Regions from separate parts of the Flavobacterium luteolum genome, predicted to be linked through region 2. Evidence: riboswitches for the same ligand, from Rfam matches in the RefSeq annotation. Region 2 holds a riboswitch; the other holds the start of a gene.
What was found. A riboswitch is a leader RNA that binds a small molecule or an ion and turns the genes downstream of it on or off. The one in region 2 is predicted to bind cobalamin.
Positions count from the first base shown of each region.

Region 1: linked by a shared signal. The riboswitch ahead of OZP10_RS04750 (TonB-dependent receptor plug domain-containing protein) and the one ahead of OZP10_RS19305 (TonB-dependent receptor) in region 2 are both predicted to bind cobalamin.

Region 1 is NZ_CP114286.1:1,158,668-1,162,098, forward strand. Features, by position in the region: gene OZP10_RS04740 (adenosylcobinamide-GDP ribazoletransferase) at 1-570, shown strand, start outside; gene cobC (alpha-ribazole phosphatase) at 555-1,088, shown strand; cobalamin riboswitch at 1,154-1,358, shown strand; gene OZP10_RS04750 (TonB-dependent receptor plug domain-containing protein) at 1,387-3,240, shown strand; gene OZP10_RS04755 (YncE family protein) at 3,244-3,431, shown strand, end outside.
Region 2 is NZ_CP114286.1:4,503,129-4,506,559, reverse strand. Features, by position in the region: gene OZP10_RS19305 (TonB-dependent receptor) at 1-1,488, opposite strand, end outside; cobalamin riboswitch at 1,599-1,802, opposite strand; gene OZP10_RS19300 (porin family protein) at 1,908-2,555, opposite strand; gene OZP10_RS19295 (M4 family metallopeptidase) at 2,620-3,431, opposite strand, start outside.

The sequences.
Region 1 (3,431 bases), 2.0 Mb from region 2:
ACCGGCGCATTTCATGAAGACGGATTTGCCGATGTCTGTGATGGTTTTGGCGGAGGCTGGACCAAAGAAAAAATCTTAATGATTATGAAAGATAGCGCCATTGGCGCTTACGGAGCAATTGGATTGGTTTTACTTTTTCTATTAAAATTCAAACTGCTTTCAGAATCTATTTTATTATTCAACGATTATGATTCTACAGCTGTTTTTAAAATTTACCTCTTATTCATTTCTGCACATTCACTAAGTCGTCTGGCAGCGATAAGCATTATTTTTACACACGAATATTCTCGCGATGATGCTTCAAGCAAAAGCAAGCCAATTGCAAAGCAATATACTTGGAAAGAGGTTTTCGGCTCTTTCTTTTTTGGATTAATTCCGTTACTTGTATTTTCTTATTTTGATTTAAAACTTCTTTTAGCCGTAATCCCTGTTTTTATAACGCGATATTTTTTAGCGCGATATTTTCAAAAATGGATTGACGGTTATACCGGAGATTGTCTTGGAGCTACACAACAGGTTTGCGAAGTGGTATTTTACTTAAGCATTTTATTCTTATGGAAATTTATCTAGTTCGTCATACCGAAACCGTCTGCGAAAAAGGAATCTGTTATGGACAATCGGACGTTGATATTGCTGTTCCTTTTAATGAAATCTTTGACAGAATTATTTCTGAACTTCCTTCTGAGGCAATTATTTTTTCGAGTCCACTAAAGCGTTGCGTTACATTAGCAAAACATATTCAAGAAAATATCAAAACCATTTCGTATCAGGAAGACGAACGTTTAAAAGAAATGAATTTTGGCGATTGGGAATTGAAAAGCTGGAACGAAATTCCGTCTGAAGAACTTAATCCTTGGATGGAAGATTTTGTGAATATAAAAGTTTCAAACGGAGAATCCTTTGTTCAATTACACGAAAGAGTTGGTAATTTTTTATCCGATAAAATTTCAAAAATAAACCAGCCAATTGTAATTGTTGCTCATGCCGGAATCATCAGAAGCATTTTATGTCATCAAAGTTCATTACCCTTAAAAGACGCTTTCAATAATAAAGTTGATTTCGGAGAAGTTATAAAAATCGATTTTTAATGCAAATTATTTATAATTTTTCATGAAACGTAAAACAAATTTGAATAATCAATATTTTTAACTTTATCTTTGCAGCAAATTAAGGTTGTGTTTTTGATTTAAAAACACATTAAAAGGGAATCAAGTAAATTCTTGAGCTGTACCCGCAACTGTAAGCTAAGTTCAAAACGAATGCTTGCTGTTAACTACAAACCACTGTCACGCCCGGCGCGATGGGAAGGTAAACAGCAAGACGCAAGCCAGGAGACCTGCCTTTGTAACAATTTATAGAACTCTCGGGAAAAAGAGTGACGGAATTATGACTTTAAAACAACTTTTTGCTTTTTGCTCTTTTATAATGTGCCAGATTATTTCGGCGCAAAGCGATTCTATTACCAGTCTTAAAGAAGTATTGGTTTCAGACAAAAATTTAAAAACCTATTCAGTTTCTCAGTCTGTTTTAAAACTCAATGATTCTGTAATCAATAAAAACGAAGCTCTTCTAACCGATTTATTAAATTTTAATTCGACTTTATATTTTAAAGAATATGGACGCGGAATGCTTTCTACTGTTTCTTTCAGAGGAACAACTTCTTCGCAAACAGCAGTAATTTGGAACGGGATAAATATCAATTCTCAAATGAATGGAAGCACCGATTTTAATACAATTTCTGGTTCCGATTATAATTCAATAAGCGTTAAAGCAGGTGGTGGAAGCGTTATTTACGGAAGCGGGGCTGTTGGAGGTACTGTACATTTAAATAACGATTTGTTATTTTTTAATCGATTTGAGAATAACTTAAGACTAGATTACGGCAGTTTTAATACGATTGGGATTAATTATAAAACTTCTATTTCTAACAAAAAATGGAGCGCCCAAATTGGACTTTCAAAAAATAGCTCGACAAACGATTATAAATATTTAAATCGATATACTTGGAGAGGCGACCAAAGATGGAATCAGAATGGACAATATGACATCATTACCCTGAGTGCTAATGCTGGATATAAATTCAACCAAAATCATATTTTAAAGCTTTACAGCCAAAGTTCAAACACCGACCGTAATACTTCGTTAGTAGTAGAATCTGAAACCAAAAGCAAATACATAAATGGATTTAACCGAAACTTATTGGAATACGATGGAAGTTTCGGAAAACTTAAAACCAATTTCAAAACCGCTTACATTTTTGAAAACTATCAATATTTTGCTGATAACTCTTTAAAAAATTATAGTTACGGAAAGACTGAAAATTTAATTACGAAGTTAGATGTCGATTATCATTTATTTAAAGCAACTCATATAAACGGAATTGTCGATTACAGTAGAACAAATGGCTACGGAACCAGTTTTGGAAACCATATTCGCGAAATAAGTTCTGCTGCTTTGCTAATTAGACAAGATTTTGGCACTAATTGGAAAAACGAATTAGGCGTTAGAAAAGAATTTACCAATAATTACAAATCGCCCGTTTTATTCAATTTAGGATCTTCTTATAAATTTAACGATTGGTACAATCTAAAACTGAATGTCTCTAGAAACTTTAGAATTCCAACTTACAACGATTTATATTGGGACGAAGGAGGAAATCCGAACTTAAAACCTGAAAGCTCATATCAAGGAGAAATTGGCAATGTCTTTACATTCAAAAATCTGACTTGGACGCAGAATTTTTATTACATGAAAATTACTGATATGCTGCAATGGGTTCCAGGAGCAAATGGTATTTGGACTCCACAAAATCAAGACAAAGTAAATAGTTATGGTACAGAAACTGTTTTAGGTTGGAAAAAAAGTTTTGGCAAAAACAATTTTGCTTTAAATGCCACTTATGCCTATACAATCTCACAAGACGAAAAAACGAAAAATCAAATCTTTTTCGTTCCATTTAATAAGGCAACAGGAGCATTTTCGTATTCTCGAAATAAAATAAGTGCTTATTATCAAATTCTTTATAATGGCTTTGTCTATACGAGAGCCGATAATAATCCAGACGAAATTATTAATGATTATACGATTTCAAATATCGGAATCGATTATGATCTTAAATTTTTAGATTCTTTCAAAGTAGGTTTTCAGGTCTTAAACCTTTTTAATAAAGACTACGAAAGTCTAGAAAACAGACCAATGCCTGGTCGCAATTTCAATATGTATTTAACCTTAAAATTTTAATATATGAAGTTTAGTAAATTACTTTTAATAGCGTTAAGCATCTCGTTATTTGCTTCTTGTTCAAGCGATGACAACGATAGTCCAAAAGGTGCTTACGACAATGGTTTTTTTATTTTAAATGAAGGAAGCACAGATGCTGGAACGGTATCATTTTCTAGCGATGATTTCAGCATTTTTACTAAAGACGTTTA
Region 2 (3,431 bases):
GAAAAAACTTTCCCTTACGGGGAAATTATATGTAAAACCAACATCGTACTGATTCATATATTCTGGCCTCAAAGTGCTAGAACCAATCATGGTATAATACAAATCGTTGAAAGTTGGCATTCTGAAAATACGTTTAGCGAAAGCTCTTAAATTGAAATCGTATTTTTTAAACGGAGTATAACCAAGAAATAATGCAGGTGTAAATTCGGTTTTATTGGGTGCTTTGGCATTGTATTCTACTTCCTCAATGACACGAGTTCCTAATACATTTCCTAAAACTTTAAAACCTTCATATCGATACGAAGTTGCAAGAGAAACAAGCGCTGTATATCGCTGCGGAAAAGAGAATTGTGTTTGGATTCCTCTTCTTGTCGCATTTAGTTTATTGTATTGAAAATCGGTTGACAGCGAAACATCCCAAGTGGGCAAAATGCTGTACATATTGACTGCAGAGAAATAAGCTTCCTGCTGATAATAACTATCATCAGATTGTGCTCCTTCGGTTACGGTTTCACCTAAAACATTGGTAGTATCTCGTGCTATATAATGGGTATAATCGTAAGCGAATTTTCCTTTGAGCTGGAATTTATATTTTTCTGAAACGTCTTTCGTTAAAGAAGACTGTCCGAAAAAGTTCTTATCAAATTGTCTAAAACCGTCTTTAAACTTATTTTCTACAATTGCTCCCGGTGCACCGCGTTCAGAATCATAATAATATACTTTAGCATCCCAAGTTCCATTATTAATTTTTCCATACAAACCAGATTCAAATCGGAATGCTTCTACATCGCTGTTCCATCGTGTAGCTGTGGTATCATAAGCCGTGCTTCCGTCTTGGTTTTTTCTTTTGTATCTAAATTTATACTGTCCGTTTGATTTGATGTATTCAGAACTTACGCTTAAACTCACTTTATCGCTCAGCTTTTGTTCCCATCTAAAAGAAGGATCATGATAATTGATGGACATTGTTTTGTAACGAACCAGCAGATTTGTTTTTTTATTGCCAATAAAAACAGGGCGTTTGGTTCGCAAATAAATCGTAGAAGCAGCCGCAAAGTCTTTTGCTGACTGGAAAATTTCGCTTTTCTGTCCATTGTACATCGTAAGCGATTCCATATCATCAAGCGAATACTTTCCTAGATCGGTTACTCCGTTTTGTGCATTTCCCAGCTGAATTCCGTCATAAAAAACACCAACATGATGTGTTCCGATATTTCGAACATCAACTGTCTTGAGTCCGCCGACTCCGCCATAATCTTTAATTTGAGTTCCCGCAAAATAACGAAGTGCATCGGCAACATTGTGACTGGAAAGATTTTCTAGCAGAACACCCGAAAGACTTTGCACGGGAATGACTTCCTGATAGGGTTTTCCTTTTAAAACCACTTCTTTTAAAACCCGCGAACTATCAGTCACTGCTTGGGAATGAAGCAAAAAAGGAATCAATAAAAAAAAAGTTGCAAGAAGCGTTTTTCTAAAATTATACATCACGATTTAATTAAATAAACTTTGCGTGATGCCGTAATTATATAACAGTAGTAATCCCGCTATGCAATAGCAGGTTATTCTCTTGTCATCAACTTCATACCACGAAAGTTTTAAACTATGTGATCGTGGCAGGTCTCCTGACTTATTCTATCTTTAAACGGCCTTCTCATCCCTCAAAACGGAACAATGGCATGGGTAATGTTTAAAGACTTTGTGTAGAACTTACAGTAGCGGGTCTGTTCAGGATTTGCACCTGATTCCCTTTTAACTGCTTTTTCGGTTTGAAAAAGCAGACCAAAATCTGGGGTAAAGATATAACTCAGGTATGGTGTCTGCAAGTTAGAATTTGATTTTTTGCAAAAAACAAAAAACCACTCTTAAAAAAGAGTGGTTTTTAACAGTGATAAAGGTTACTAACTCTAATTAAAAAAATAACCGATTGTTATTTGAAAAACTTTATTCTTCATATCGCTGTTTATAATATAATTTGTGTTTGCTGTTACGTCTTTAAACACATTGGTATAAGACAAATTATATCTTGCATCTGCATAAAACCTGTCTTTAAACTGATACCCTAATCCGAAATTTACAGAAGCATCTACTCCATTTGAATAGTCTGACAAATTCATTTTTTCGCTATTCTCATAACCCAAAAAGTTGTCCTGATATTTGTTGTTTGCTTTTAGTAAAATTCCAACTTGTGGTCCTGCTTGAATACTTAAACCTTTTACAACATAATACTTCAACATTACAGGAATGTTTAAATAGTTTAAGGCAAGAGTGCTTTTATAATGCGAGTTTTGAACCTCTGGATCTGAATAAGATAATTTCATTCCCTGCTGACTATACAGTAATTCTGGCTGTACTGAAAAGTTTTTTGCCAAAGGAATTTCAGCCATTAAACCGGCAGTAAATCCTGTTTTTGCAGATGAGTTCAATTCATTTTCATCAAATGTAAGGCTCGCAACATTTAATCCTGCTTTTACGCCCAGTTTAACCTTTTCGGTTTGAGCCATTGCACCTGCACACATCATTAGTGCACAAATTATCAGCTTTGATTTTTTCATCGTATGTTTTTGTTTTTTAGAAGGGCAGTTCTACGCGAGAACTGCCGTTTCTATCTGTAATTTGTTACTTTTTAATAATCTTAGCCGTGTACTTTTTACCTTGTACCGTACAATCTAGAATATAAACTCCAGTTGTAAGCTGACTTACATTTACGCTTGACGGAACAGCAGAATAGGTTTTACTCCAAACTGCATTGCCTTCCATAGAATAAATTTTCATTTCTGCTTGACCTTCTGCTTTTTCAGCCAAGAAGATGTTTACATTGTCTGCCGCAGGATTTGGGAACACTCTGAAAGAATTGGTCAGTTTTCCAATAAGAAGACCTTTAGAATCAATTGGAGCCGACATATTTGTACAACCGTGTGCATTTGTTACTTGAAGACTATAGCTTCCTTCCCAAATTGTAGAAACCATTTTTTCGGTTGCATTTGGCAAAGGTCTTCCGTTCAAATACCACTGATAACCTGCCGCATCAGCAGAAGCTGTTATTTTGTTTCCTTCTAATGCCTGAATTTCTGGAACTGTATTCTCAAGAACATTGATTGTCGTTGTAAAAATTTTACCTAATCCGTGTTCGTTGTAAACTGTTACATAATATTCACCGCTTTCTGTTGCAGTGAAAGTTGGATCTGTTGAACCATCAAACCATTCGTAAGCAGCATAATTCCCCGGATTTAAAACTACTTCTGGTCCACAAACGTCACCACTTGGAAGATCAGATTCGAAATTGTCGAATGTTACCGTTACTTTTTCTGTTAATGTACATCCGTTGTCAAGAACTGCTGTAACAATGTAATCACCAGGTTTAGTTACTTCGATAGCATTTGTAGCTTCTCCTGTATTCCACTTGTATGAAACTGCTTCTAATTCATTCA